4 regions of the Rhizobium sp. CNPSo 3670 genome follow, and region 3 is predicted to be linked to each of the others. Evidence: riboswitches for the same ligand, from Rfam matches in the RefSeq annotation. Region 3 holds a riboswitch; each other region holds the start of a gene.
What was found. A riboswitch is a leader RNA that binds a small molecule or an ion and turns the genes downstream of it on or off. The one in region 3 is predicted to bind cobalamin.
Positions count from the first base shown of each region.

Region 1: another riboswitch for cobalamin. It lies ahead of nrdH (glutaredoxin-like protein NrdH); the one in region 3 lies ahead of bluB (5,6-dimethylbenzimidazole synthase).
Region 2: another riboswitch for cobalamin. It lies ahead of cobU (bifunctional adenosylcobinamide kinase/adenosylcobinamide-phosphate guanylyltransferase); the one in region 3 lies ahead of bluB (5,6-dimethylbenzimidazole synthase).
Region 4: another riboswitch for cobalamin. It lies ahead of AC13QO_RS23915 (CbtB domain-containing protein); the one in region 3 lies ahead of bluB (5,6-dimethylbenzimidazole synthase).

Region 1 covers NZ_JBXSOL010000048.1:6,450-13,755, reverse strand. Annotated here, with positions in the region: gene msrB (peptide-methionine (R)-S-oxide reductase MsrB) at 1-272, shown strand, start outside; gene AC13QO_RS27670 (TIGR03862 family flavoprotein) at 303-1,511, opposite strand; gene AC13QO_RS27665 (MerR family transcriptional regulator) at 1,583-2,005, opposite strand; gene AC13QO_RS27660 (heavy metal translocating P-type ATPase) at 2,076-4,313, shown strand; cobalamin riboswitch at 4,523-4,746, shown strand; gene nrdH (glutaredoxin-like protein NrdH) at 5,009-5,230, shown strand; gene nrdI (class Ib ribonucleoside-diphosphate reductase assembly flavoprotein NrdI) at 5,244-5,645, shown strand; gene nrdE (class 1b ribonucleoside-diphosphate reductase subunit alpha) at 5,624-7,306, shown strand, end outside.
Region 2 covers NZ_JBXSOL010000016.1:73,621-80,926, reverse strand. Annotated here, with positions in the region: gene cobN (cobaltochelatase subunit CobN) at 1-2,956, opposite strand, end outside; gene cobW (cobalamin biosynthesis protein CobW) at 2,960-4,015, opposite strand; gene cobU (bifunctional adenosylcobinamide kinase/adenosylcobinamide-phosphate guanylyltransferase) at 4,022-4,531, opposite strand; cobalamin riboswitch at 4,930-5,325, opposite strand; gene AC13QO_RS18190 (chloride channel protein) at 5,552-7,306, shown strand, end outside.
Region 3 covers NZ_JBXSOL010000004.1:222,657-229,962, forward strand. Annotated here, with positions in the region: gene AC13QO_RS05805 (demethoxyubiquinone hydroxylase family protein) at 1-116, shown strand, start outside; gene AC13QO_RS05810 (VOC family protein) at 210-581, opposite strand; gene AC13QO_RS05815 (RNA polymerase sigma factor) at 659-1,897, opposite strand; gene AC13QO_RS05820 (YciI family protein) at 1,894-2,256, opposite strand; gene AC13QO_RS05825 (DUF2865 domain-containing protein) at 2,536-3,636, shown strand; gene bluB (5,6-dimethylbenzimidazole synthase) at 3,640-4,329, opposite strand; cobalamin riboswitch at 4,372-4,557, opposite strand; gene AC13QO_RS05835 (3-deoxy-7-phosphoheptulonate synthase) at 4,839-5,903, shown strand; gene AC13QO_RS05840 (TolB family protein) at 5,900-6,727, opposite strand; gene AC13QO_RS05845 (NAD+ synthase) at 6,843-7,306, opposite strand, start outside.
Region 4 covers NZ_JBXSOL010000028.1:19,973-27,278, forward strand. Annotated here, with positions in the region: gene AC13QO_RS23895 (sensor histidine kinase) at 1-1,077, opposite strand, end outside; gene AC13QO_RS23900 (sulfite oxidase-like oxidoreductase) at 1,187-1,849, shown strand; gene AC13QO_RS23905 (hypothetical protein) at 1,834-2,403, opposite strand; gene AC13QO_RS23910 (CbtA family protein) at 2,457-3,191, opposite strand; gene AC13QO_RS23915 (CbtB domain-containing protein) at 3,306-3,515, opposite strand; adenosylcobalamin (AdoCbl) riboswitch at 3,518-3,668, opposite strand; gene AC13QO_RS23920 (histidine phosphatase family protein) at 3,747-4,295, shown strand; gene AC13QO_RS23925 (putative bifunctional diguanylate cyclase/phosphodiesterase) at 4,770-6,341, shown strand; gene AC13QO_RS23930 (acetate/propionate family kinase) at 6,480-7,306, shown strand, end outside.

The sequences.
Region 1 (7,306 bases), on a different contig from region 3:
ACGGCAGGTTCGCCTGCGCCGGCTGCGACCAGAACCTGTTTTCCTCGGCGACCAAATTCAACAGCGGCACCGGCTGGCCGAGCTTCTGGGCGCCTCTTAAAGACGCCGTCGGCACGGAGCGCGACACCGGCTTAGGCATGACGCGGACCCGCTTGCATTGCAGCCGTTGCGGCGGCCATCTCGGTCATGTCTTTGATGACGGTCCGAAACCGACCGGGCTTCGCTACTGCATGAACGGTCTTGCCTTGACGTTTCATCCGGCCTCGGCCTGATCGGGGAACAGCTGTTGTCCCGATTCTGTTCTAGCGCCGCAACCAAGCCTCGATGCCGCGCCCAGCTGCACGGCCGGTCGCCAGACAGGCGGTGAGGAGATACCCGCCGGTCGGCGCCTCCCAGTCGAGCATCTCACCGGCGACGAAGGTGCCGGGCAGCGCCTTCAGCATGAAGTCTTCGTCGATGCTGGTCCAGCGGATGCCACCTGCAGAGGAGATCGCCTCGGCAATCGGCTTTGTATCGAGAACCGGTACCGGCAGAGCCTTGATCACGCCGGCGAGACGTTCGGGATCGGCTCGGTCGCGGTCCGGCGCGAGTTCGCGCAGCAATGCCGCCTTGACGCCTTCAAGCCCGGCACCCTTGCGCAGGCGGTTTGAAAAGCTCGACCTGGTGTCCTGCCGCGTCAAATCGCGCGCCAGCCTTTCGATCGTCCGGCCCGGGGCGAGGTCGAGCGTCAGAGTAGCGCTGCCGTGGTGCAGCAGCCGGTCGCGGAGGCTGGCCGCATGGGCGTAGACCAAGCTGCCTTCGATGCCGCTGCCGGTGATGACGAACTCGCCGGGAAAGGTGCCGGCTTCGGATGTGGCGGTGACCGACTTGACGGGCTCGCCGGCGAAACGCGCGCTGAAGCCGGCGCTCCAGTCGACGACGAAGCCACAATTGGCGGGCCGGAAAGCAGCAATCTCGACGCCCCTCTCGGCCAACCAGGGCAGCCAGGCGGCATCCGAGCCAAGGCGCGGCCAACTTGCGCCGCCAAGCGCCAGCAGGGCGGCGTCGCAATGGACGATGCTACGCCGTTCCGGCGTTTCGAAAACGTAACCGTCTTCGACAAGGCCGGTCCAGCGATGGCGGGTGCGCAACGCAACACCCCGCTCTTCAAGCCGCTTGAGCCAGGCACGCAGCAAAGGAGAAGCCTTCATCACCTTGGGGAAAACCCGGCCGGAGGAGCCGACGAAGGTCTCGGTGCCGAGCCCTGCGGCCCAATCCCTGATATCACCGGGAGTAAAGGCGTCGAGAGCGGGACGCAGACGGGCTGAAGCCGTTCCGAAGCGCGTAACGAAACGGGCATAATCCTCGGAATGGGTGATGTTGAGGCCCGATTTGCCGGCCAGCAGGAACTTGCGGGCGAAGGTCGGCATGGCGTCGTAGATCGCCACAGCATGGCCGGAGAGCGAAAGCAGCTCGGCAGCCGCAAGACCCGTGGGGCCGCCACCGATGATCGCAATCCGTTTCTGGCTCATGATGTCTTCGCCCGATTCCTTCCGGCGCAGTTTTGGCGCGGCCGCTGCTCACCTGCAAGGGTGCAGGTTCGTCAATGGTGAGAATGCGTGCATTGACCATGGTCGGCGAGAATCTCGATGACGCGGCACTGGTCGACGCGGCCGTGGCCGCAGCCCTCCACCATCATTTCCAGCTCGGCCTTCAAAGCCATCAGGCTGCGGATGCGCTGCTCAACCTCAACAAGGCGAGCCTTGGCGATGGCGTCGGCCGAGGCGCAGGACTGGTTCGGATCATCCTGCAGCGTGAGCAGCGTGCGGATTGCCTCGATCTCGAAACCAAGCTCGCGCGCGTGGCGGATGAAAGCGAGGCGGCTGATGTCGGCAGGTTCGAAGGATCGCTGGTTGCCTTCGCTGCGGCTCGGGGCCGCAAGCAGGCCGATGCTCTCGTAATAGCGCACCGTCGGCACCTTGACGCCGCTCCGGCGGGCCGCCTCGCCAATCGTGATCTTTTTCATGATTTTTCTCTTGCACCTCTAGTCGCTAGAGGATGTAGGAGGGATGCTTCTGTTTGACAAGGAAGCGGATATGGCTGAGACGAGCGAGACACGATACAGGGTCGGCGGCATGGATTGCGCCGCCTGCGCGAGCAAGATCGATACCGCAGTCAGGCGCATAGCGGGCGTTGCCGATGTCTCAGTCTCGGTGGTGACAGGCACCATGACCATCCGGCATGACGGCAGGAGCGATCTCAAGGCGGTCGAGAAGAAGGTGACGGGGCTTGGTTATTCCGTTTCGCCCTTTACCGGAAATGCGACGCCTGCGCGTGAAGACCGCCGGCACCATCATCACGATCATACCGCTCATGGCCATGGAGATCACGACCATGCCGGGCATGATCACGACCATGCCCATGACGAGAAGGAAATCGAAGGTCTGCATGGGCACGACCATGCGCCGATGGCCGGTCCCTGGTGGCAGAGCAAAAAGGGCCGGCTGACCATCTTCTCGGGTACGGCGCTGATTGCCGCCTATGCCGTCGGCCATCTCGTGCCGGCGATCGCATCCTATGCCTTCATCGTCGCCATCCTGGTCGGCCTGGTGCCGATCGCGCGCCGCGCCGTCATGGCGGCTCTCTCCGGCACGCCGTTTTCGATCGAGATGCTGATGACGATCGCCGCCGTCGGCGCTGTTATCATCAATGCCGGCGAGGAAGCGGCAACGGTCGTATTCCTGTTTCTCGTCGGCGAGTTGCTCGAAGGCGTGGCGGCGGGCAAGGCGCGTGAAAGCATACAATCGCTGACGGCCCTGGTGCCGAAGACTGCGCTGCTCGAAGACAATGGGCAGAAGCGAGAGGTGCCGGCTGAAAGCCTTGCCGTCGGCACGGTTATCATGGTTCGCCCCGGCGATCGCATCTCTGCCGACGGCGTCATCGTATCAGGCGAGAGCGCGATCGACGAGGCTCCGGTGACGGGCGAGAGCACGCCGGTGCGCAAGGGCGTCGACGCCGTGGTCTATGCCGGTACGGTCAATGGCGATGCGGTGCTGAGGGTTCGCGTCACGGCGGCTGCTGCCGACAATACCATCGCCCGCGTCGTCAAGCTGGTGGAAGAAGCGCAGGAATCGAAGGCGCCGACGGAGCGCTTCATCGAGCGGTTTTCGCGCTACTACACGCCGGGTGTGGTCGTCGTTGCCGCGCTGGTCGCGGTCGTTCCGCCGCTGTTCTTCGGCGGCGCGTGGAGTGAGTGGATCTACAAGGGTCTTGCCATCCTGCTGATCGGCTGCCCTTGCGCCCTCGTCATCTCGACGCCGGCGGCGATCGCGGCTTCGCTGTCGGCGGGCGCGAGGCGCGGGCTGCTGATGAAGGGCGGTGCGGTCCTGGAGACGCTCGGCAAGGTGACGATGGTCGCCTTCGACAAGACGGGCACGCTGACGGAAGGCAAGCCTCGGGTGACCGACATCCTTTCCTTTGGATTGGGTGAGGCGCAGCTCCTGTCGCGCGCGGCGGTGCTCGAGCAGGGCTCCAGCCATCCCCTGGCACAGGCGATTCTCCACCGCGCCAAGGCGGACAGCGTGCCCGTGCCACCCGCCTTCGAGCTGGAAGCGCTGCCGGGCAAGGGTGTCACCGGCAAAATCGGCGGCGAGGCAGTTGATCTCTTGTCGCCGCCCGCCGCCCGCGAGCGGGCGGCACTTGACGCGGAACAGGAGGCGCGTATTGCAGGGCTCAATGATGAGGGCAAGAGCGTGTCGGTGCTGCTCGTCAATGGCGCTGCGGCCGGCCTGATCGCCATGCGCGACGAGCCGCGCGAGGACGCCGCGGCCGGGCTCTCGGCGCTCAAATCGGCCGGGGTCAAGGCGATGATGCTGACCGGCGACAACAAGCGGACGGCGGCAGCCGTCGCAGACATGCTCGGCATCGACTGGCGGGGCGAGATGATGCCCGAGGACAAGCAGCGGGTCGTCGGCGAATTGAAGCGCAAGGGCTTCATAGTCGCCAAGGTCGGCGACGGCATCAACGACGCGCCGGCGCTCGCCGCCGCCGACATCGGTATCGCCATGGGCGGCGGCACCGATGTGGCGCTGGAGACGGCCGATGCCGCCGTGCTGCACGGGCGCGTTGGCGACGTGGCGCGAATGATCGCGCTTTCGCAGCGGACGATGCGCAATATCCTCGAGAATATCACCATTGCACTCGGGCTGAAGGCTGTCTTCCTGGTGACCACGATCATCGGGATCACCGGGCTCTGGCCGGCGATTCTCGCCGATACCGGAGCCACCGTGCTGGTTACGATCAACGCGCTCAGGCTGCTCCGCGTAGAGGAATAAATCCTTTCCTCTTCGGAGCGCCGATTAGGGCCGATCCGGAATCGAAAACCGCAGAGCCGGCTACAGGCCGGCTCTCGTCGTTCAGGCCTTCTCCACAGTTCGTTTTGTTTAAGCCTTCATTATCCATGTTTTTCACAGGAACGCAGTAATTTCAAACCTGCCGTAACGCAACGCACAAACCATCCGTTGACGTGAATTTCGATTCGCGTACTATATCTAGTGTTCAAGGTTCCTTCGATTCGTGAGGATCGTGGGCTAAGACGGGAATACGGTGCGTCTCGCCATGAGGGTGGGGCAAGGCCGGAGCTGCCCCCGCAACTGTGAGCGGAGAGCAACTGTCCGATTTCGGGTCACTGGGGCATGATACCTCGGGAAGGCTGGGCAGGTGCTTCGACCCGTGAGCCAGGAGACCTGCCTTGAATGAAACGTCCACGGGCGGGGTGTCCGGAAGGTCGCGTGCATGCAGCGGAATGATCCGCGGCTGTTGCGCTGCCCCGAACGACCGCATGAGCACTTCGGGGTTTGAAGTCATGTCGAGAGCATCAAGGCCGGCGCCCGCGCACATCCTGCGAGGGACCAAGTCAGGCGTTTAAAGCGCCAACCTTGCCAGATCACTATCAAGCATTTCCCCGGACGCCGCATGGCGCCCGATCCCAGTCCTGCGTCCTGAATTCATTGACTTCACGAGGAACATGATGAGCGTTACCGTTTACAGCAAGCCGGCCTGTGTCCAATGCACGGCCACTTACCGCGCCCTCGATCGCCTTGGCGTGGATTATGAGATCGTCGATATTTCCGAGGATGCCGAAGCGCTCGATCGCGTGCGTGGCATGGGCTACATGCAGGTTCCGGTCGTCGTTGCCGGCGAGCAGCATTGGGCGGGCTTCCGCCCCGACATGATCAGCGCGCTCTCCTGACCGGAGAAAAGCGGTGGGGCTGATCGTCTATTATTCCAGCCGATCCGGGAACACCCATCGTTTCGTCGAGAAGCTGGGATTGCGCGCGGCGCGCATCCCCCTCGGCGCTGAGGCCATCCACATTCGCGAACCCTATGTGCTGATCTCGCCTACCTATTGCGGAAACGGCGGTAAAGGGGCCGTGCCCGAGCAGGTGATCCGCTTCCTCAACGAGGCGGAAAACCGCTCCAACATCCGCGGCGTGATTGCTGCGGGCAACAGCAATTTCGGCGAGACCTATGGCCTCGCCGGCGATGTCATCTCGAAGAAGTGCCAGGTGCCGTACCTCTACAGGTTCGAGCTCCTGGGAACTGCCGAGGATATCGCCAATGTCAAAGACGGGATGGGACGATTTTGGACACGGGAACACATCTGACGCGGGACGCGGGCGCAAAACCGCTGAAAGCGGCCGAAACACTCGACTATCATGCACTGAACGCGATGCTGAACCTCTACGACGACGAGGGAAAGATCCAGCTCGACAAGGATCGCATGGCGGCCAGGCAATATTTCCTGCAGCATGTGAACCAGAACACCGTGTTCTTTCACAATCTTCGGGAAAAGCTCGATTACCTCGTCACGGAGGGCTATTACGAGCAGGAGGTTCTCGACCAGTATTCCTTCAATTTCGTCCGCGACCTGTTCGATCAGGCCTATGCCAGGAAATTCCGGTTTCCTACCTTCCTCGGGGCTTTCAAATATTACACCAGCTATACGCTGAAGACCTTCGACGGAAAGCGATATCTCGAGCGCTACGAAGACCGCATCTGCATGGTGGCGCTGGCTTTGGCGCGCGGCGATGAGGCCCTTGCTCGCGACATAGTCGACGAGATCATTTCCGGCCGCTTCCAGCCGGCAACGCCCACCTTCCTCAATGCCGGCAAGAAGCAGCGCGGCGAACTCGTTTCCTGTTTCCTGCTGCGCGTCGAGGACAACATGGAATCGATCGGCCGGTCGATCAATTCGGCGCTGCAGTTGTCGAAACGCGGCGGCGGCGTGGCCCTGTCGCTGACCAATATCCGCGAGGCGGGCGCGCCGATCAAGCAGATCGAAAACCAGTCCTCCGGCATCATCCCCGTCATGAAGCTCCTGGAAGACAGCTTCTCCTATGCCAATCAGCTCGGTGCGCGGCAGGGGGCGGGTGCGGTTTATCTGAACGCCCATCATCCCGATATCATGCGCTTTCTCGACACCAAGCGTGAAAACGCCGATGAGAAAATCCGCATCAAGACGCTGTCGCTCGGCGTTGTCGTGCCCGACATCACCTTCGAACTCGCCAAGAACAATGAGGACATGTACCTGTTCTCGCCCTACGACGTGGAACGGGTCTACGGCGTGCCTTTCACCGAGATTTCGGTGACGGAGAAGTACCGGGAAATGGTGGCGGACGCCCGCATCTCGAAGAAGAAGATCAAGGCGCGCGAATTCTTCCAGGTGATCGCCGAAATCCAGTTCGAAAGCGGCTACCCCTACATCATGTTCGAGGACACGGTGAACCGCTCGAACCCGATTGCCGGGCGCATCTCCATGAGCAACCTATGCTCGGAGATCCTGCAGGTGAGCGAGGCGAGCGACTATTATGACGACCTTTCCTACAAGCATCTCGGCAAGGATATTTCCTGCAATCTCGGCTCCCTGAACATTGCTGCGGCGATGGATTCGACCGACTTCGGCAAGACGATCGAGACCTCGATCCGGGCGCTGACAGCGGTGTCCGATATGAGCCATATCTCCTCAGTTCCTTCGATCGAGAAAGGCAATGACGAGAGCCATGCGATCGGCCTCGGGCAGATGAACCTGCACGGATACCTCGCCCGCGAACGCATCTTCTATGGCTCTGAGGAAGGCGTCGATTTCACCAATATCTATTTCTATGCGGTGACCTACCACGCGCTGCGTGCCTCCAATCGTCTGGCGGTCGAGCGTGGTGTAAGCTTCAAGGGGTTCGAGAATTCGAAATACGCTTCAGGTGACTATTTCGACAAATATACCGAGCAGGAATGGAAGCCGACCACCGAAAAGGTGCAGGCGTTGTTC
Region 2 (7,306 bases), on a different contig from region 3:
CGGTGCGCATGTTGGACGTGCCCCAGGCTGTCAGCCCGAAGGAGACAGGCCATTCGCCGTGATCCTGCACGTATCGGCGGATCAGCAGTTCCGCGGATTTCTTGCCGAGTTCGTAAGCAGCCGGTGTCGGCACCGCCCGGCTGTCGACAGAGTAGAAATTCCGCCCGGTTGGCAAGACATCCGGCCGTCCGCGCGTCGGCGCACCGGATGGGCCGGGCGGCACGAAACGGCCGTCGAGGCCCCGGAGCAGGCTGGCGATCTCGGCCGGACCACAGGCAAGGATGGATGGCTTGAGACGCGCTTCGATTTCGTCCAGCACGGCTCTGGTTTGGACCCAGAGGGTTGGGCACGCCATTTCACCGGAAACGAGCTTGGCGGCGAGCAGTTCAATGCGCTCGACGGTGTCACCGTTACTGCGCCAGGGGGCTTCGAGGATATCTGCGAGGACAGCCGGACGCGGGCCAGCCCAAAGAGTCGCCATATCGCAATCGAGTGGGTCGAACGGACGCTGAAGCGCGCGACTCCCCTTCTCCCCGGCGGGGAGAAGGTGGCCCGAAGGGTCGGATGAGGGGACCGCAGACTCCGCCTCGCTTGCGCTCAGCCGCTCGCTCCTACCGTCGCTCGCCCCCTCATCTGTCCTAACGGACATCTTCTCCCCGCTGGGGAGAAGGGGGAAACTCAACCCAGCATCCCCCGCAATCGCCCGCTGCAAACTCGCATCGCCACCCTCTCCGAGCCCGCGCGGTACCCGCGCCAGCGCCGCGGTGAGATCCGTCAGCAACCGCCCCTCCGGCGACACGCCGAAGACATGCAGCCCATCACGGATCTGCATCTCCTTCAGATCGCAAAGATAGGCGTCGAGCTTCTTCAGCGCCTCACCTTCGCTCTCGCCTTTCGCAATCCCGGCATCCCGATCCAGCCCGATATCGGTGACGAGATCGAGGATCTGGCGGCTGAGCAGCCGAATGCGGCGGGGATCGCCGCCCGAAGCTTCGTAATATTCATCGACCAGCGCCTCCAGATCCTTGAGCGGCCCATAGCTCTCGGCCCGCGTCAAAGGCGGCGTCAGGTGATCGATAACGACTGCGGCGGTGCGGCGCTTGGCCTGGGTGCCCTCGCCCGGATCATTGACGATAAAGGGATAAAGATGCGGCAGCGGTCCAAGGATCGCTTCCGGGTAGCACGTCTCCGACAGCGCCAGCGCCTTACCCGGCAGCCATTCAAGATTGCCATGCTTGCCCATGTGAATGACGGCATCGGCGCCATATTCGCGCCGCAGGAAAGCATAGAACGCGATATAGCCATGCGGCGGCACGAGATCCGGCGAATGGTAGCTGTCCTTTGGATCGATATTGTAGCCGCGCGCCGGCTGGATGCCGATAAGGACACCGCCGAAGCGGGCGAAAGGCAGGGCGAAGACGCCATCGCGAAAATAGGGATCTTTCTCTGGCTCGCCCCAGCGGGCCGTCACCTCCTCTTGAATCTTTTTGGGAAGAGATTCCAGGAAATCTTTGTAGCGACTGAGCGAAAGGGCCTCGCGGATAAGCCGGCCGTCATGTCCCGAATTGGTCGGCCCCTCCATCAGATGTTGGATCAGCGCGTCACCATCGGCCGGAAGATCGGCGACTGGATAACCCGCGGCCGCCATTGCCCGAAGCACCTCGATGCTGCCGGCCGGCGTGTCGAGCCCGACGCCGTTGCCGAGCCGGCCGTCGCGGTTTGGATAATTGGCCATCACGAGAGCGATGCGCCTCCTATTGGCTGGCGTCCCGCGCAGCCGCGCCCAGTTGGCGGCCAGTTCCGCCGTGTAGCGCACCCGGCCGGCATCTGGCACGCTGGCGACGATGTTCGCCTCGACAGCCGCGTCGTAACGCGCCGCCGTCTTAAAGGAAACCGCCCGGGCCAATATTCGCCCATCGACTTCAGGCAGCGCCACATTCATGCCGAGGTCGCGCGCCGACAGACCCTGCGACGAAGCCACCCAGGCCTCCCTCGACGAAGCCGACAGGATTGCCTGCAGCACGACGGCGCCATCCGCCTCCAGCACCGTCGGTTGCCGGTCCGCGCCCGGTGCGGAGACTGCAAAGCCCGTTGTGTTGATGACGACATCCGGTTTCAACGCCGAAAACACGCTCTCGAGAACGCCTGTCGAAACGGGATCCTTTAGGCTGTAGGCAAAGACCGGCAGCGGCCGCAGGCCAAGCGCGGCCAGGGCCTCGATCAGCGCCTCGACCGGCCCCGTCTCGCCGCTCTGGACCAGGGCACGGTAGAAGCTGATGGCGACGATGGGGGACGTGGGTTCGAATTCCATCTCTTCTGTCGAGCTTGGTGTCCCACGCTTGACGGACGACGTTGGCGCGACATGCGAACCGACGACCCGCCGCCACTCCTCGACCCCGATCGCCCCTCGCCCCGGCCACCAGATGCCCGCCTTCATCAGCGGCACTGCCGGCGCCGGCTTCTCCGCCCCTGACAGCATCGCCGAAGCATAGGCGAGAAAATCCCGCGCATTGGTGTCGCCGCCTTCGATCAGGTAGGCCCACAGCCCGTTGAGATCGTCGAGGTCAACATTGGAGAAAGGAACCAGCCCGGCATCCGGCTTGGCATCGCCAGGCAATACCGCAATTTTCACGCCATTCCGGGCAGCAACGGCGTGCAGCGCCTCCAGCGCATAATGGAAATAGCTGGCGCCGCCGAGCGCACGCACGACGATCAACTTGGCGTGCCGGGCCGTTCGCTCGACATAGGTATCGACCGACATTGGATGCTTGAGGCTCATCAGATTCGCGAGCCTCAGCGAATGCGGCATCCCTTCACACTCGTGATAGGCGGCAGCAATCGCGGCGAGTTCGGTGTCGGCAGCCGAAAGAAACAGTATATCGCCGGGCGACTGGCCGAGGTCGATCGCCTCCTCGCCGTCGCTGATCGTTCCCTGCTGGGCAAGAAGCAGATGCATCGATTATCCCTGAACGAGCGCTTCGATCGTCTTGCGTACCGCGTCCTCGTTCATTTCATGCAAGCCGATGACGACGAGGCGCGTGCGGCGCGCCTCGTCCGCTGCCCAGGCGCGGTCGAAATACTGGTCGATGCGGCTGCCGACGGCCTGCAGTTGCAGGCGCATGGGCTTGCCCGAGACGTCGATGAAGCCTTTGAGGCGCAGCACATCATGCTCGGCGATGATGCCCTTCAGCTTCTCGACAAAGCCCGTCGGATCGGAAACAGCGCCGAGTTCGACAACGAAGCTTTCGAATTCGTCGTGGTCGTGTGGCGCCCCCTCCTCGTGCTCCAGCTCGTGATGGGACTTGCGGTTGGCGATATCGTCTTCCGTGCCGATGCCGAGGCCGAGCAGCACGCCTGCCGGCACCTCGCCATTCCTGGCTTCGATCATGACCGGCTTGCGGGCAATGCGGGAGGCGACTTCGCTCTTCACGCGGTCAAGGCCATCGCCATCGATCAGGTCGGTCTTGTTGAGCACGATGAGATCGGCGCATGTGAGCTGGTCTTCGAACAGCTCCTCGATCGGGCTCTCATGATCGAGCGAGTCGTCCTCGCTGCGCGCCGCCTCGACTGCATCATGGTCGTCGGCGAAACGGCCGGCGGCAACGGCCGCACTGTCGACGACCGTAATGACGCCGTCGACGGTCACCTGGGTGCGGATATCAGGCCAGTTGAAGGCGGCGACCAGCGGCTGCGGCAGGGCGAGGCCGGAGGTTTCGATGACGATATGGTCGGGCCGCTGTTCGCGCTCCAGCAGCTTCGTCATCGTTGGAATGAAATCGTCGGCGACGGTGCAGCAGATGCAGCCATTGGTGAGCTCGATAATGTCGTCCTCGCTGCAATTCTCCGCGCCGCAGCCCTTCAGGACCTCGCCATCGACACCGAGATCGCCGAACTCGTTGATGATAAGCGCAATCTTTTTGCCGCCGGAATTGGTGAGCAGGTTGCGGATCATCGTCGTCTTGCCGGCGCCGAGGAAGCCGGTGATGACGGTTGCGGGGATTTTCTGCTGGTTCATGGAACTTCAACCCTTCATTTTCAGCGGCAGACCGGCCGCGATGAAATAGACCTCGTCGGCCTTCGCCGCGATTGTTTGGTGCAGCCGTCCGGCATGATCGCGAAAATCGCGCGCCATGCGATTGTCAGGCACGATGCCGAGACCAACCTCGTTGGAAACGAAGACGAGTTGCGCCTTGGCGCCGGGGAGGAAATCGGCGAGCGCGGCAAATTCCACAGCCATCTCGCGCTCCGCCATCATCAGGTTGGTCACCCAGAGCGTCAGGCAATCGACAAGCACAATGCGTCCCTCGCCATCGATGGCGGCAAGCACGCCGAAAAGATCGAGCGGCTCCTCATGCGTCATCCAGGAAGGGCCGCGATCGGTCCTGTGCTGGGCAATACGCTTCTGCATCTCCTCGTCCCAGGCACGGCCGGTGGCGAGATAGTGGCGCTCGAGGCCGCTTGCCATAACGAGATTTTCGGCGAAACGGGATTTGCCGGAGCGTGCCCCGCCGAGGATGAGCGTGGTGGTCATGCCCGAATATTCCTCTGAGGAGGCGTGCCGCTGCAGCTTGTTCTAGTTTTAACTTTATGAGCCACGGTAGCCAAAACTTTGCTTGGGAAAGCCGCGCCACCCCATTCACTTCCCTCATTCCTGTGCTTGTCACAGGAATCCAGCGTGCCCAAGTCCTTGGGCACGGAAGGCTCATTCGTTGCCTGCGCATAATTAATCACGGCGCGGACGGGCCGTGGCCGGATTCCTGTGACAAGCACAGGAATGAGGGAGGAAAGGAAGGCGCGTAATACGCAGACATAACCTGAAGGCGACGAACCGGCACCTCTCATACGCACCACCAGAGGCGGCGCTAGCTTCGTTCTTTCAGCCAAAACAACCTCCGTGCTGGCAGCGGGTCTCTTGCCCAGGTTTGGGCTGTTCGCCCGGCACGGAAGGCAGGTCTCCTGGCTCGTGGTTATCGGCGGCGATCGGGGGCGAACCGGAAGCCCGGTCGCCCCTGATCGTGCCAGCGGATCTGCCTCGCCTTCCCGGCTGCCTCGGTGAAAAGGTGGACGATTCGTAGAGTTAGAGGCGTCCGACCCCGGTTGATCACCATGCATTTCCAGTGGCTTTTCCGGCATGTCGCCCATCCCGCCCGCCTGCACTATTGCGGTTAGGCCGGAAGAGGTCCGATGCCGGATGGAAGACCCTGACCGCTCTACAGTCGCGGGGTCGGCTGTGATGAAGGCGCCCGATGTGGGTCCGCCCCGTCACATTCCCTTTTCATCCGGAAGGCGAAATGCCGATCCGGAACCATCCGTTATTCCTCAGATGGTTAGGCAAGCCGGCGGGTGAAGTCAACCGACCTTCGCCACCGCCTTCCCGCTGGACTGCGCGAAAGGCCGGCCAACACCACTGACCCCACCGGAAATATCGTCTTTTATCAGCGGCTTACGTCATGAATATTTGATGTGACCGTCGGCTTTTCGCCGCAATTGCGTTGCAAGGCGACTGCACCCCCGCCCTTGACCCGGCCTCTCCTCGCCTAGTTGTCTAGCCATGCTTATGAAATTGGATCGGCGCCGCCTGAGCGCGCTGCGTGTTTTCTTCGATCCGGGGCGACTGCGCGCCCTGACGCGCCGCAGCGAAGTCGGCCTGTCCCTGGCCGGCGCCGTCGTCGGCATCGCCTCGGGCCTTGCCGTGACCGGCATGAGCTATGTCTCCAGCGAACTGCACCAGCTTGTTTTCGGCATCGCCGACAGCGAACGGCTGAGCGCGTCGGTAATCCAGGACAAGATGCTGCTGCTCACCGCCCCCGTCATAGGCGGCGCCCTGCTCGGCCTGCTGCTCCTGGTGCTCGCCAAACGGCGCAAGAAACCCATGGTCGACCCGATCGAGGCGAATGCTCTGCATGGCGGCCGCCTCTCCCTCACCGATAGCATCATCGTTGCCGTACAGAACCTGATCTCCAACGGCTTCGGCGCCTCCGTCGGCCTGGAGGCCGGCTATACCCAGCTCGCCGCCGGCATTGCCTCCAAATTCGGCCTGAAGCTGCAGCTGCGCCGCTCGGACCTGCGCATCCTCGTCGGTTGCGGCGCGGCCGGCGCCATTGCCGCCGCCTTCAACGCGCCGCTGACGGGCGGCTTCTACGCCTTCGAGCTGATCATCGGCACCTACACCATCGTATCGTTAACCCCGGTTGTGGTCTCTGCCCTCGTTTCGACCCTCATCGCAAGGCTGCTTGCCGAGGGCGATTTCACCATCGATATCGGCAGCTTCGGCTCGGTCGTGCCGGCCGATTATGTCCCGGCGCTGCTGCTCGGCGTCTTCTGCGCCGGCGTTGGCATTCTCCTCATGCAGGGCGTGGCCTTCATTGAGGAGGTGGCGCGCAAAAGCTCGATCGCTCCGCCCTTTCGCCCGGCGCTCGGCGGCATCATCGTCGGGCTTCTCGCGATGATCTCGCCGCAGGTCCTTTCGGCCGGCCACGGGGCGCTGCATCTCAACTTGTCCCGCGACGTGGCGATCCCGGCGCTGATCGGTCTCTTTCTCCTGAAATCGCTGGCTTCGGCAATCTCGATCGGTTCTGGCTTCAGGGGTGGTCTGTTCTTCGCCTCGCTGTTCATGGGCGCCCTGCTGGGCAAGCTCTTTGCTTATTGCGGCCCCTATTTTGCCGATGCGACATTGACGCCGGTTATTTATGCTGTGGTCGGGATGAGTTCCCTGGCGGTCGCCGTCATTGGCGGGCCGCTGACGATGACCTTTCTGGCGCTCGAAATCACCGGCGATTTCCCGATCACGGCACTGGTTCTTGCGGCCGTCATCACCTCCTCGCTCGTCGTGCGCTCGACCTTCGGCTACTCCTTCGCCACATGGCGTTTCCATCTGCGCGGCGAGAGCATCCGCAGCGCCCACGACGTCGGCTGGATCCGCAATCTCACCGTGAACAAGCTGATGCGCGCCGACGTGAAGACGGCAAGGGCCGATATCTCGCTGGAAGACTTCAAGAGGGCCTTCCCGATCGGCTCGACCCAGCGCGTCATTCTCGTCGACGAGAACGATAAATATGCTGGCCTCGTACTAGTCCCGGAGATCTACGCTAACCCGACCGACGTTCAGGACGAGGGCCAGACGCTTGCCGATTTCGTCCGCTATCGCAATGATTTCCTGCAGCCGCAGATGAATGCCAAACAGGCGGCGGCGATCTTCGACAAGAGCGAAAGCGAAGCGCTCGCCGTCGTCAACAATCTGATCGAGCGCAAGGTCGTGGGACAGCTCAGCGAAAGCCACACGCTGCGCCGCTACAGCGAGGAACTC
Region 3 (7,306 bases):
GCCACGCCCTGCTTCTGCCAGTCGTCGCCGCGCTCACCGACATGATGATCTGGCTCTCGACATGGGGAGACTCAAGCTGGATGCGCGCCGAAATGGCGCGCTCCAAGGGTGTTTGATGGTCTGGCAGCCGCTTCCGTGCCATTCAGTTATCACCGGTCTTGGCCCAAATTGCTCTGGGCCCAAGGCTTAATGGTCTGGAGACGGCGAAGTCAGTTGTTCGCAGATCGTTTGGGAGGCTCGGCCAGGTTGATCCGGTTGCCCTCACCGTCGAATATCTGAGCCACGCGCCCAAAGTCGCCTTCGATTTTGTTGGCGGGTTGCAAGCCCTGGTGCGAAAGCCTTTCGAGCTCAACCTCGAGCTCGGGTACGACGATCGTTATGATCCCGTTGCCGGCGCGTTCGTCATCCTTCCAGACCTGCAGGCCGGCTTCGCCCATATTACGCCACTGAGCCATGCCCGGTATCGGTTTGCTGTCTGCGGGACGTCCCATGAACTTCTCATACCAGACGAGCGCCTCGTCAAAGTTGGAAACGGTGGCGGAGGCGAAGATGCTCTGGACGATTATTGAAGTGGTGGTCATGTCGTACTCCTTGGTTGGACAAGTGGATGTCGTGCAGGAGTTCTCGATTTCGACAGGCCGCGCAAAAAAAGCTCGCGTCAATACAAAACTTTCGAGCGCTGTTCTTCGAGGTGGCGTCGTTCTGCCTCCGACCAACACAATCCGATAGCGACCGTGAAAGCTTCCGCCGCCTCGACAAGCCTGCCTAGATCGGCGCAAATCTGCGCGCGGGCCGTCCAGTACGGCAGGTAGTCGGCCATTCGCAGATCCCCGGCAAGAGCATGTATGTCAGCAAGAGCCGCCTCTGCCTGCCCTATCCGCATGAGAGCCACGGACCGATTGAGCGTCACGACGGGCGACGGAGCAATCCTGCCCAGCACGTCATAGAGGGAAATCACGGCCTGCCAGTTTAAGATGCCGCTCAAACGGCGCGCGACATGAGCAGATTGGATGGCCGCCTCGATTTGGTAGCGGCCGGTCGGACCGTTTGCATTTGCTTCTCTGAGGAGACCTTCAGCGAGGCGCAATTGCTCATGATCCCAAAGCCCGACATCCTGGCTGTCCAGCGATACGAATGCGCGATCGGGGCCTCTGCGAGACGATCGCCGCGCCTCCGTATAAAGCATCAGCGCGAGAAGACCTTTCGGTTCCGGCTCTTGCGGAAGCAGGGATACGACCACGCTTGCAAGCCAGATTGCCTCATGTCCAAGCGCCTCCGCCCCGTCGATGTCGATCCACCCGTTGGTATAGGCGGCGTAGATGGAGGCGAGTACTGGCGGCAGGCGGTCCGACAGTTCCTCCTTTTCCGGCACGAGGAACGGAATTTTCTCATCCCTGATCCTCGCCTTGGCTCTTACAAGCCTCTGCCCCATGGCCTTCGGAGAGACGAGAAACCGCGCGGCGATGTCCGCAGCGGTCAGGCCTAGCACGGTCTGGAGGATCAGCGGCGTTCGCGCCGACGCATCGATGCCAGGATGTGCGCAGGCAAACATGAGCGCTAGTCGCCTGTCCGCAATCTCCTCGTCCATTTCCGCCGCGGCCGAGAGTTCCTCGGTAACGAGGGCAAGATGATCGGCGCTCTTCGCCTTCACTTTGTCTTTGCGCCAGTCATCGAGTTTGCGCCTGCGCGCGATGGTCAACAGCCAGGCATCGGGGTTGTCGGGCACGCCATCGACAGGCCATTTTGCGAGAGCCGTGAGGAAAGCCGTCGCGAGCGCATCCTCCGCGGACGCGATATCACCCAAACGCCCGCCAAGGTAAGCGACGAGTCGTCCATAGCTCTCGCGCGCCACCCGCTCTGCTACACCTCGGGCAACGCTGGAACCAGAAACCGTCATCCCGCATATTCCGACGCATCCCTGATGCGACGAACCTCAACCGTTCCCCAGGTCGCGGCAGGACAGCGTGCCGCCCATTTGTTGGCCTCGTCCATATCGGCGACGTCGATGATAAAGTACCCACCGAACTGTTCGCGAACATCGGCATAAGGGCCGTCCAAAACGCTGACCTCGTTTCCTTGAGCACGAACGAGACTGGCCTCAGAGGAACTGACGAGCGCATTGCTGGAGACAAATGCTGCCGCCTTCTCCAGCGCTTGTTGATAGGCATGCATCTGCTCCATGAAGCGCCCCATGTCCTCAGGCGCTATGGACTTCCCGGCAGTTTCGTCCGCATGCAGCATCAGCATGTAGCGCATCGCTTTATCCTCAGTGAAACCAACTCCCCGCGGGAACGAGCGCCAAGAATAACAATTCGTATGAAGAAGGGAACTGCTGTTGACGGCTGCTGTGTCCGCCTCCGGGTGCAATGCTGTTCTACTTACCTAACGGAAGATTACCCACATCTTCTGGCTAAAATCTCGAAAATGCGCTAGGAATTCATCCAAGCTTATTAAGAGAAACACGTTAAGAGACAAGGTACGGCGGATGGACGCCACCTTTGACCGATCGACATTTTCTCATTCCCGGACGACGCCGTGAAACGCCGAAATCTGTCTCTTGCTCTTATGCTTGCGCTGGCATCACCGGCCGCCGCACAGACCAGCGCTATTTGCAACGACTTGCGCGGTCGCCTTGCCGACCTGCCACGATCGATCGGTAGCAATAACGGGCCGGAAGCGCGCCAATATGCAAATGCCATGGCCGAGCAGAACCTCGAGCTGCGCAAGGTCCGCAACGATCTGCGCAATAACGGATGCACTTCCGGCAGCATGGTCGTGATTGGCAGTGACAACGCCGATTTTTGCGCCGAACTCTCTGACGCCGAAGCCCGGATGATCGACAATATCCGTTATCTCCAGGAGCGCCGCGACGAACTGCGCAACCAGGGCGACGGCACTGACGACGCGCGCCGAGAATTGACGGCGGCACTCGAACGCAACGGCTGCAACAGCGACAATTTCTATGCCCCGACCGAGCGTAGCGCAGACGACCCCGCCCCGAGTGTCGAGGAACAGGCGATGCGCACCGATACCTTCATTCCGCTCGGCGGCGGTGAAGAGACCGATCTGCGTTACGGCCTGCCGAGGGCCGAAATGTTTTCACCGATCAGCACCATCTGCGTGCGCAGCTGCGACGGTGGCTTCTTCCCGATCAGCTCAAATACCACTTCGGTGGATTTCGGCCGCGATGCCCAGACCTGCGCCAAGATGTGCCCCGGCATTGAAACCGAGCTCTTCTATCGCGACGTGACCAGCACCGACTCCTCGAACATGATCTCGGTCGCAACGGGCGCGCCCTATAGCGCCATGAAGAACGCTTTTGTCTACAAGAACCGCGCGCCTGGCGAGAAAAATTCCTGCGCCTGCAATCTCACCGCCTATTACGAGGAGATGCGCGGCAAGCAGGCCCTGAGCGAACCGCCGGAGCAGGGCTCGATAACGACGGTCCGCACTAAACCGCCGACGAAAGATACTGCGGCAGCATCAGCCCCGCCGCAGCCATCCGTTGCCGAACGTCCCTACGACCCCACGCAGAACAAGGTTCGTCAGGTCGGCCCGCAATTCCTTGCCGGCGACCAGGGCTCGATCGACCTTGCCAATCCGGCGACGCCGGGGCCGCAACCACAGCAGCAGTAATTGCTACGGGTCGTTGCGTCCCCATCCGTCGTGGAAAACGAGTTCCTCGAGCGGCAGCCGCTGCCGCCAACCTTTGACCGAAAGTTCCGGTTCGTCATAAAGACGGTCGACAAAGCCGGCGCAGAGCCAGGCGACCACCTCGATATGCTCCGGTATGCCAAGAATTGTTTTCAGGTCGCCTTCGCGAAAGATGCTGACCCAGCCGATGCCGACCCCTTCGGCGCGGGCGGCAAGCCAGAGATTCTGGATAGCGCAAACGGTCGAATAGGAATCCATCCGCGGATTGTGCGTCCGCCCCAGCACGACGCTGCCGCCGCGGGTGGGATCGCATGTCACGCATATGCCGAGCGGCGCCTCGACGATGCCTTCCAGCTTCAGGGAGCGATAGGTCTGCCGGCGTTCGCCCTCGAACATCAGTGCCGCCTCCTCATTCGCATTCGCAAAGGCATCCCTTACGCGTGCTCGCACGGCTTCGCTTTTCACCAGGACGAAATTCCACGGCTGCATGAAGCCGACCGAGGGCGCATGATGGGCGGCAGTCAAGAGCCGTGCCACGACATCGTCGGGCAAGGGATCGGGCAGGAACTGGCTGCGCACGTCACGCCGCGTCATGATCGCGTGATACACGGCTTCGCGCTCGGCCGGCGAAAAACCGGACACCGCCGAAAGGGCATCCGCATCAAAGGGTCGCATCGTCAAATCCCCAACAACGCAACCGCCCGCCGTCCGCGCGGGTTGGGTCTATCGCGCCAGGCCGGTCTTCTGACTTGGCTTCATCCATCTGCCGCAGCCTTCCCGGCAAAGCCAGTGGCGTGATGAAGCGGCAGACGTCGGCCTTACAGCGTTGGGCACGTTCCGGCCTTGCACCGGATTCCCGATTCTCCCGCCTCGAGGGCGGGCACCTGACGGCGCATCTATTTCAGGAAATCGGAACGGAGGCAAGCGTCGGCACGTCAGCCTCAAAGAGGCGAACCCGTGATTTCGCCTCGCAGATTTTGCGTGACAATGAGCGGCCGCGACGCTACATACGCGCAATGTCGACGACTTCAGCCTACGCCTCCTCGCGATTTTATTCGTACCGCTGCTTCCAGCGGATGCGGGTCTGTGCGTAACTGAATTCAACGCGACGACAACCCGAACAGCCGCTAGTCTACCTGGCGGCTTTTCTGTTCCGCACGGTATGACCAAACAGGAGCCATGCCTTGCCCGACACCATCAATGATCTGCGTATTCTCGAGATCACCCCGCTGACCAGACCCGCCGATATCATCGCGGAAATTCCCCGAACCGCTTCAGTCAGCGAGACGGTGACCAGCAACCGCAATGCCATCCACCAGATTCTCAAGGGTGAAGACGACCGCCTGATCGTCGTCATCGGCCCCTGCTCCATCCACGATCCGGTTGCTGCACGCGAATATGCCGCGCGGCTGGCCGAGCAGCGACAGCGCTTCTCCAGTGATCTGGAAATCGTCATGCGCGTCTATTTCGAAAAGCCCCGCACCACAGTCGGCTGGAAGGGCTTGATGAACGACCCGCATCTCGATGGCAGCTACCGTATCGAGGAAGGGCTGAGAATTGCCAGGCGCCTGCTGCTCGACGTCAACGCGATGGGCCTTCCGGCGGGTGTCGAATTCCTCGAGACGATCACACCGCAATACATTGCCGATCTCGTCAGCTGGGGTGCGATCGGCGCCCGCACGACCGAGAGCCAGATCCATCGCCAGCTCGCCTCCGGCCTCTCCTGCCCGATCGGCTTCAAGAACGGCACCGACGGAGGCGCTCGCGTCGCGATCGACGCGATCCTGGCCGCTTCGCAGCCGCACCACTTCCCGGCCGTCACCAAGGACGGACAGGCGGCAATCGCTTCGACGAAGGGGAATGAAGACTGCCACATCATTCTGCGCGGCGGCAAGCGGCCGAATTATGAGGCGGCCGATGTCGGAGCCGTCACAGCGGAATGCCTGAAACTCGGGGTCACCCCGCGCATGCTCATCGACGCCAGCCATGCCAACAGCAGCAAAGATCCGATGAACCAGCCACGGGTTGTCAAGGACGTCGCGGGACAGATCTCCGCGGGCAATCACCACATCAAGGGCATGATGATCGAAAGCAGCCTCGTTGCCGGCCGCCAGGATCTCGTTCCCGGCAAGCCGCTGGTCTACGGCCAGTCCATCACCGATGGCTGCATTGACTGGGAGATGTCGGTGAGTGTGCTGGAAGATCTGGCGGACGCCGCTCGCAGGCGGCGCCGAGCGGCAGCGGCTTAGGCCGCCGGAAAATACCTGACATAGGCAAACTCGTCACCATCAGGTGACCAGCAGGGCACGTTGATCGTGCCCTGCCCGCCGAAAAGCTCGAACAGCGTCTTCAGGTTGCCGCCGTCCATATCCATCAGCCGCAGCCGCACGTCGAGATCGCGCGGATGGTCGAAGACGGAAGGATCGTAGGACAGGATCAGCACCTTGTCGTTTTTGGGCGACGGATGGGCGAACCAGTTCCCCTGATTGTCCGACGTCACCTGTTCGAGGCCTGTGCCATCCGGATGGATGCGCCAGATCTGCATCAACCCGGTGCGACTGGAATTGAAATAGATCCATTGGCCGTCGGCGGAATAATCCGGCCCGTCGTTGCGGCCTTCGCCATGCGTCAGCCGCGTCTCGACGCCGCCATCGACGGAGATCGTATAAATGTCGAAATGATCGTCACGAATGCCGCAATAGGCGAGCTGGCGGCCATCCGGTGACCAGCCATGCCAATAGGACGGCCGGTTTTGCGTGATGAGCCGCGGCGTGCCCCCCTCGACCGGCAGGATATAGATCGTCGACTTGCCGAATTCCGTCTTGTCCGAGATGACGAACTCAGTGCCATCAGGCGAAATGCCGTGATCATTGTTGCAATTGACGGCAAAGCCGGTATCGACCTTCACCACCTCGCCGCCATCGAGCGGCAGCCGGAAGAGCAGCCCGTCGCCGTTCAGCAGGAGATAGGAGCCATCGGGCGAGAAATTCGGCGCTTCCACCAGCCTGTCCGTCTGCCAGACCTCGCGAGCCCTGCCCGTCCTGACATTGTAGATCTCGACCGAGCTGCGCATGTTGCCTCCCTGATATGTCGATTGCGTCAGCGATCTAGATGCGTCAGCGATCTCGATTGCGTCAGCGATCCCGATCGCGTCAGCAATCCCGATTGCGCTAGCGATCCCGATTGCGCTAGCGATCCCGGAACCGGTTGGTGATCGGATAGCGCCGGTCGCGCCCGAAATTCTTCTTGGTGATCTTCACGCCCGGCGCCGATTGCCGGCGCTTGTACTCGGCAAGATAAAGCAGGTGCTCGACGCGGTGGACGGTGGCGACGTCATGGCCGCGCGCGACGATCTCCTCGACCGCCATTTCCTTCTCCACCAGGCACTCGAGAATATCGTCGAGGACGGGATAGGGCGGCAGCGAATCCTGGTCCTTCTGGTCCGGGCGAAGCTCGGCCGAGGGTGCCTTGTCGATGATATTCTGCGGGATCACCTCGCCCGACGGCCCGAGCGCAGTCGGCGGCACATTCTGGTTGCGCCAGCGCGCCAGCGCATAGACCTGCATCTTGTAGAGGTCCTTGATCGGATTGAAGCCGCCGTTCATGTCGCCATACAGCGTGGCGTAGCCGACCGACATTTCCGACTTGTTGC
Region 4 (7,306 bases), on a different contig from region 3:
ATCCGCCGTGCGCTCCTCCACCCGCCGCTCGAGCTCACCCCGCGCTTCGGCCTGCATCTGCATGCGCTCGGCAAGTCGCGCCCGCCGCTGGCGAATGACCGCGACAGCAAGGCCGGCGATGCAAAGGATGAGAAAGACGGCGACAAGCGCGGTGCGCGCCTGAGCGCGGATGGAGCTTGTCTCCATCAGCACATTCACCGTCCAGTCCTCGGCCGGCATGTAATGCGACAGCACCAGATACTCGCTTGCGCCCCGATCACTCGCAAGCGTCATCAGATCATGCGGCTCGAAGCGATGGCGCGTCACCGGCAGCGCCGTCAGTTTCGCATTGGCGTATCGCCGCGACGCCTCGGTGCGGGCAATACGATCGGCGGTCAGCGGCAGGATCGCGCCATAGAGCCATTCCGGGCTGCCGGACATGAAGATGATGCCCTCGGGATCGGAGACGAAGATCTTGTATTCGCCACCGCTCCAGGAGGATTCGATCATGTCGATATCGACCTTGAAGACGATGACGCCGCGAATGTCCGCACCGACCCTGATCGGAGCCGAAAAATAATATCCTCGCTTTAGCGATGTGGTGCCAAGTGCGTAAAACCGCGCCTGCCGGCCTTCGATCGCCTCCTGGAAATAGGGCCGGTAATTGAAATTCTGGCCGACGAAGCTCCCCGGTCCATCGTAATTGCTCGCCGCGATCGTCTCCCCGTCCGGCTTCACCACATAGATGTCGGAGGATTTTAAAAGCCCGTTGATCTCCTTGAGATAGAGATTGGCCGCATCACGCAGCGCCATATCGTTGGGCGCGCTCACCAGTTCCTTGATATCGTCGTGATCGGCGATCAGCGCCGGCAGCGCCTCGTAGCGGTTGAGGTGGCCGCTGAGCGCCGAGACGGCAAGGCGCAGCGCCGTTCCCGCCTGAGCGGAAGCCTCCTGCATATAGGCGCGCGTCGCAATCGCGCTTCCATAGGTGAAGAAGGCGAAGATCACAAACGGCACCACCAGCAGCGCCGCGATGGCACGATATTTCGAAGACAGATCCGGCTCCTCCCTTTCTGCCTTCACTCCCCAGCAAGGCATGCCCGACGGCTCAGTTTAATGAGGCAAGCGAGGATTTCCAAGGGCTCACCGGAACTTGACACTCGGCAGGGACGGATGTCCTATTGCTGCACCGCAAGGAAACCCATTCATGAGCGACGACCAAACGCCCGCCGACAGCAAACTCACCAACTCCAAGCGCCGCTGGGCGTCAGAGGGCAAGTTCCTGACCGGGCGCATCAGCAGGCCCGAGACCGAGCGCCTGCCGCCCGGCCAGCACCTCGTCAAGAATTGGCCGGTGCTCGATCTCGGCCAGCAGCCGGTCATCTCAACCGAGAGCTGGCGGCTTGAAGTGCGTGGTCTGGTCGAAACGCCTCTCACCCTCACCTGGGCCGATTTCCAGGCGATGGAGCAGAGCACTGGGGTGAGCGACATCCACTGCGTCACCACCTGGTCGCGCTACGACAACACATGGAAGGGCGTATCGACGCGCGATCTGCTCGATCGCGCCATGCCGAAACCGGAAGCAGCCTACGTGATGCTGACGAGCTATGACGGCTACACCACCAATCTGCCGCTCGCCGATTTCGCCGCCGAGGATGCGATCCTGGCGACCTCCTGGGAAGGCCTGCCGCTGACACCGGAGCACGGCGGCCCAATGCGCCTCGTCGTGCCGCATCTTTATTTCTGGAAAAGCGCCAAATGGCTGCGCCGCATCGAGTTGCTCGCCGCCGACGAGGCCGGCTTCTGGGAAAAGAACGGCTACCATATGTATGGCGATCCGTGGCGCGAGCAGCGCTATTCCGACGACTGAGCCTTCGGCCGCAGGAAACGGCGAAGCGTCAGGATGGCAAGCCCCAACATGGCGGCCAACGCCGTCAGAGACGCCATGCTGGCAGGATGCAGCGGCACCTTGCTCCAGCTCGGCTTGACGATATTGGCGGTATTGAATGCCTCGCCGCTGAACTGGCAGGTAATAAAGGCAAGCCCGCGACCCGCCATCTCGGCGTCGATGGCCGAGATGATTTCGCCCGCCGCGGTTGCCTCCCGCGGCATCTCACGCATCGCCAGCAGCACGGCTTTCGTCGCCGCGAGATAGGCATGGGCGCATTCGTTGAACGGGCTCTCCTCGTCCGTCACGCTGCCGGGCATCCGACCCCAGACGCAATAGGAATACTGGATTTCGGCGTAGTTCAGGACACGCCGGAACGATTCGTTCGTATCGGCAGCCCGTGACGCCAGCATGCTGATGCTGCTGCGATACTCCGAAATGATCGCCATCTCGCCGTGGGAAATTGCCGGAATATCGAGCCCGGTATCGGAGCCGCCAGAGCTGCTCCCATGGCCGAAAGCATTTCCGATAAACATTGGCAACAGGCTCGCGATGAGACCGAGAAAGGCAAACCTTCCGATATGCCGCATCACCGGAACGCCGGCCGCAGTCCACTCTTGGCGGCAAGACCCCTTTCTGCCAGCGCTCCGAAAACCAGACCGAGCGTTGCCCAAAGGATTGCATGCATGCCGAGCGAGGTGGTGCGGAACCGCCAGAGTACCATCGCCGAGAAATTCTCGGGCACCTCGTTGATCGGCGGCAACAGATAAAGCACGAAGCCGATGAAGACGAGATAGGCGATGCCGGCGATGATCGCGCCGTTCCAGAGACCGAAGCGCTCGCCAAGGCGGCGCGACAGCGCGATCGCGGCAACCAGCGAGGCGAGCGAAACGACAATCATCAGGAAGAACAGCTCGGTCCTGACGCCGATCGTTTCGGGATTGCCGACCGCCGGGGGGGTGGCCGGATATTTGATTCCGGGAACAAGCACCACTGCCACGAAGGCGGCAATGGCGATGACGGCCGAGGTGCCGCGCGCCGAGAGGCTGCTGAAGCGGCCATGTACGAAGGCGAAGGCGAGCGAAAAGAGCCCGCCGACGGCGATACTGTAGGCCATGACGCCGGTGAAAAGGCCGAGACCAGCCTGCGTGGCCCGGCTGACGATTTCAGGTTCGGCAGCTTCGCCCGCCGCCTCAGCGCTCGCCTCCTCGAAGGCGATTGCCGCATCAACCAGCGGCTCGCCGAAGATATGGGCGAAAGCGAAAACGAGGATGCCAGCAATCAGGCCCGCGAGCATGCCGCGAAGCAGAAGCTTTCCAACCATGTCAGTATTCCCCCTAAGCATGTCGCGCAAAAGTGTGCAGCGGTTTTGCGACAACGACATGTGTAAACAAAGACCTAAAGCGCGAGAAGCGAATCTGAAAGATCGCGATGCGCTTTAGTGGCAGGGAAAGCCGAGCAGATGGCGGCCGTCATGCACGAATTCGTGCACATACATGCCGTTGAACAGCGCCATCGCGCCTTCCTCGGTGCCGACGAAATAAAGAACGATGAGCATCAGCAGGCCGCCGAAAACCGCCCAGGGCAGGATTTCCCCTACAGGGATTGGCGCCGGTGCCGCAACGGGCGCGAAAGTGGTGTCAGACATGTATCCCTCCGGAATGACGCGTTCAGTCGAAAGAGTGTTGTGCGGCAGGGTCTGACTTCCAGCGTAAAGAACTTCGACACGCTGGTCACAGTGGCGCGACCGCGCCGGATTTCCACCGGCTTCCAAACCCGCAACAGCACGGTTATATCTGGACGCCGAAGAGACTGTCAACGAAACTTCGAGACGCCGTCGAAGGGTCGTCCCCACCATATTGCGATGATCGGAACAACCGTGAATACCCGCCTCACCTGGATCTGTCACGGCGCCACGGCGGCAAGCCGCAAGGCCCTGTTCCCGCTGGATGAGCCGCTGGAAGACAAGGCCGCTGAAGAAGCCGGCCGGATGACCGCCCTGCCTCGGGCCGACCGGATCGTCACTAGCCCGGCTTTGCGTGCCCGCCAGACCGCTACAGCCCTCGGTCTCGACGCTCAAATAGAACAGCGGCTTGCCGACTGCGACAATGGCCGCTGGGCCGGCAGGCCGATTGCGGCAATCGGCACCGAAGAGCCGGAGAACCTCATGGCTTGGATGAGCGATCCGGAAGCCGCCCCACATGGCGGCGACAGTTTTCTCGGTCTGCGGACGCGCGTCGCCGGCTGGATGGATGAACAATCCACGCTCGGCGGTCATGTGATAGCCGTCACCCACGCATCGATTATAAGAACAGCGATTGCGCATGTGCTTCAGGCTCCCCTCCCCTCCTTCTGGCTCGTCGACGTCGAGCCGCTGGTGGTCGTTCGGATGACCAGCAATGGACAGCGCTGGTCGCTGCGCCTCTAGAGAATTAGACATCCCTCATACTATCCAGCCTTACGCAAGCAAATCGCGTCATCTCTATTGAACCGGGTCTGACCGGGACTACTTCCTTGTCCCAAGGAGACGGAAGCTATGGCATATGATTGGAGTGGGGAGCGTACGCGGCGCCTGCGCTTGATGAGGGTCGTGACGTTCACCTTAGTTATGGTCGGTCTGGTCGTCAGCGTTCCGCTGCTGATCGTCACCGCCTGAAGAGCGAGACAGGGCGAGCGATGCGACAGCACGCTCGCCCTCGTTCTTTCGTGAGGCTCCCCTCGTCTTGAATCCGGACAATCTCTAGTCTTCGAAGCAGCACCAGCGAAACGCCGTAGCGCAGCCGACGTCCCGACAGCACCGCAACGGACGGGCTGCCACCTCCAACAATTCGCCTTATGGTTTCAACGAACATTTCAGATTTTCCTGATAGTCCGGCAGAGGGTGGAGATGGAGAATGCGATAATGCCTGCGTTTTTCCGAAGCAGGGCCGGAAGGCAATGCGTGTCGGTTGTGGTTTTCGGAGTAACCCTCTGGATCCTCGGCACGGTGCTGCACTTCGACGACCGCCTCGTCTCCTTCATGACCGGTTTCGGCGAGTACGGGGCGGATAAGCTCGTGCTGGCTCTCGGCATCGCTGGCGCGATGAGCTTCATCTATTCGGTGCTGCGCATCGCCGACCTGCGCAAGGAAATGGAGCTGCGCGCCACCGAACAGGCAAAGGCCGATTGGACGGCAACCCACGACCATCTGACCAAGCTGCCGAACCGCTACGCCTTCGAGCGCAAAATCCTCTCACGGCCGGTCGGAAGCGACGAGGGCGAGATCGAGGAATGGGACGACAACGTCACGATCTTCTCCGTCGACCTCGACGGCTTCAAAAAAGTCAACGATCTCGTCGGCCACAAGGGCGGCGACGTGTTGCTGGTCGAAGTTGCCAGACGCATCTGCGCGCTTGGCAACGCGGATTGCGTTTACCGCTTCGGCGGTGACGAATTCATCATCGTCGCCTTTTCCCTGACGGCAGAGCGCGAGGAGCGTTTCGCCAAGTTGCTGATCCAGGCAGTCACCCGGCCGATCCATATCGATGGCTTTGCCGTCGAAGTCGGCGCCAGCGTCGGCTACGATCGCTGGCTTGAGGGCAGCGAGCCGCTGGAAGACGCCGCCCACCGTGCGGATCTCGCCATGTATGAGGCCAAATCACGCGGCCCCAACCATTATCTCGTCTTCGAAGCTTCGATGCAGGACAAGGTAACGGAACGTGCCTCTCTGGAAAGCAGGCTGCGCGCGGCAATCGCCGACAAGGCGATCATGCCTTTCTATCAACCTTTGATTGATTTGAAAACCGGCCAGCTTTGCGGTTTCGAAGCCCTCGCGCGCTGGGTCGGCGAGGATGGTATCAATATTCCGCCGCCTGTTTTCATCGACATTGCCGAGGAAACCGGGATGATCACCGCCCTGTTCGAGGATCTCCTTGCGCAGGCCTGCGGCGATGCGCTCACTTGGCCAGCGCATGTCACGTTGTCCTTCAATGTGTCGCCGGTGCAGATGGAAGACAGGCTGCTGGCCTCCCGCATCCTCAAGGTCCTTTCAGCAAGTCGGCTGCCGCCGCAACGCTTGGAGATTGAGATCACCGAAAACGCGCTGATCCAGGATCCCGCTATCGCCGCCATCATTCTCGAAGAGCTGCATGCGGCCGGCATCCAGATCGCTCTCGACGATTTCGGCACGGGCTATTCGAGCCTTGCCCAGCTCGCCCGCTACCGCTTCGACAAGATCAAGATCGACAAGAGCTTCATCGCCACCTATCGCGATGACGAACGGCAGGAAAAAATCGTCCGCGCCATGCTTGGCCTCAGCAGAAGCCTGAACATCAAGACGACTGCAGAAGGTGTCGAGGAGCATGGCCAGCTTGCCTTCCTGCTGCAGCTCGGCTGCGACATCGGCCAAGGCTATCTTTTCGGTAAGGCGATGCCCGCCGCCGAGGCGAGCATCTTCATCCGCGATCGCAACGCCAATCTGGCGTCAACCGCCTGACCCTCGCGTAATTCGACAAAACTGCCCCAAGGCTGCCACGCACCGTCAACATGTGGCGCTCGGGCGGCCATGCCTTTCCGGCGGGAGTTTCGGCGCTAAGTTCGGTCATCGTGACGGCTGTGCGGAGTCTCTGAAGACATGTCATCCACTGACCTCCTCCTGACCTTCAACGCCGGCTCATCGACCGTGAAGGTCGGCGTCTTCTCGATTGATGGTGCCGAGGCACGACACCTCGGAAAGGGCGTCATCGATCTCCGCGCCGAGCCGCTCTCGCTTGTCCTGACCAAGGAATCGCAGACATTCGATATGTCGCTGAAGGCGGCGGTGACGGACGATCTGCACGGGGTCATCGACGAGACCTTCACGCGTCTCGCCGATCATTTCGATATGGCGGCGGCGGCCGTAGCCGGCCACCGCGTCGTCCATGGCGGCGAGCGCTTCACGAGCGCCGTCGCGCTTGATGACGCCGCCACCAATGGGATCGAAGCGCTGATCCCGCTCGCTCCCCTGCACCAACCGCAAGCGCTGCGCTTCATCCGCGCGCTCCGTCACCTGAAGCCGCATCTTGTCCAGACAGCCTCCTTCGACACGGCCTTCCATGCCACGCAGGACGATCTCGTTCGCCGCCTCGCCATACCCCGTTCCCTGCATGAGGAGGGCATCAAGCGTTACGGCTTCCACGGGCTTTCTTATAAGTTCATCGCCAGTGAACTCGCTCGCAAGGCGCCGCATACGGCAAGGGCTGTGGTCGCCCATCTCGGCAGCGGCGCCAGCCTCTGTGCGATGGAAGACGGCATCAGCCGCGATTGCAGCATGGGCTTTTCGACCCTCGACGGCATCCCGATGGCGACACGCCCGGGCTGCCTCGATCCCGGCGTGATCCTGCACCTGGCAGGAGAGAGAAAACGATCCCTGGGTGAGATCGAGGATCTGCTCTATCACCGCTCAGGCCTGCTCGGCGTCTC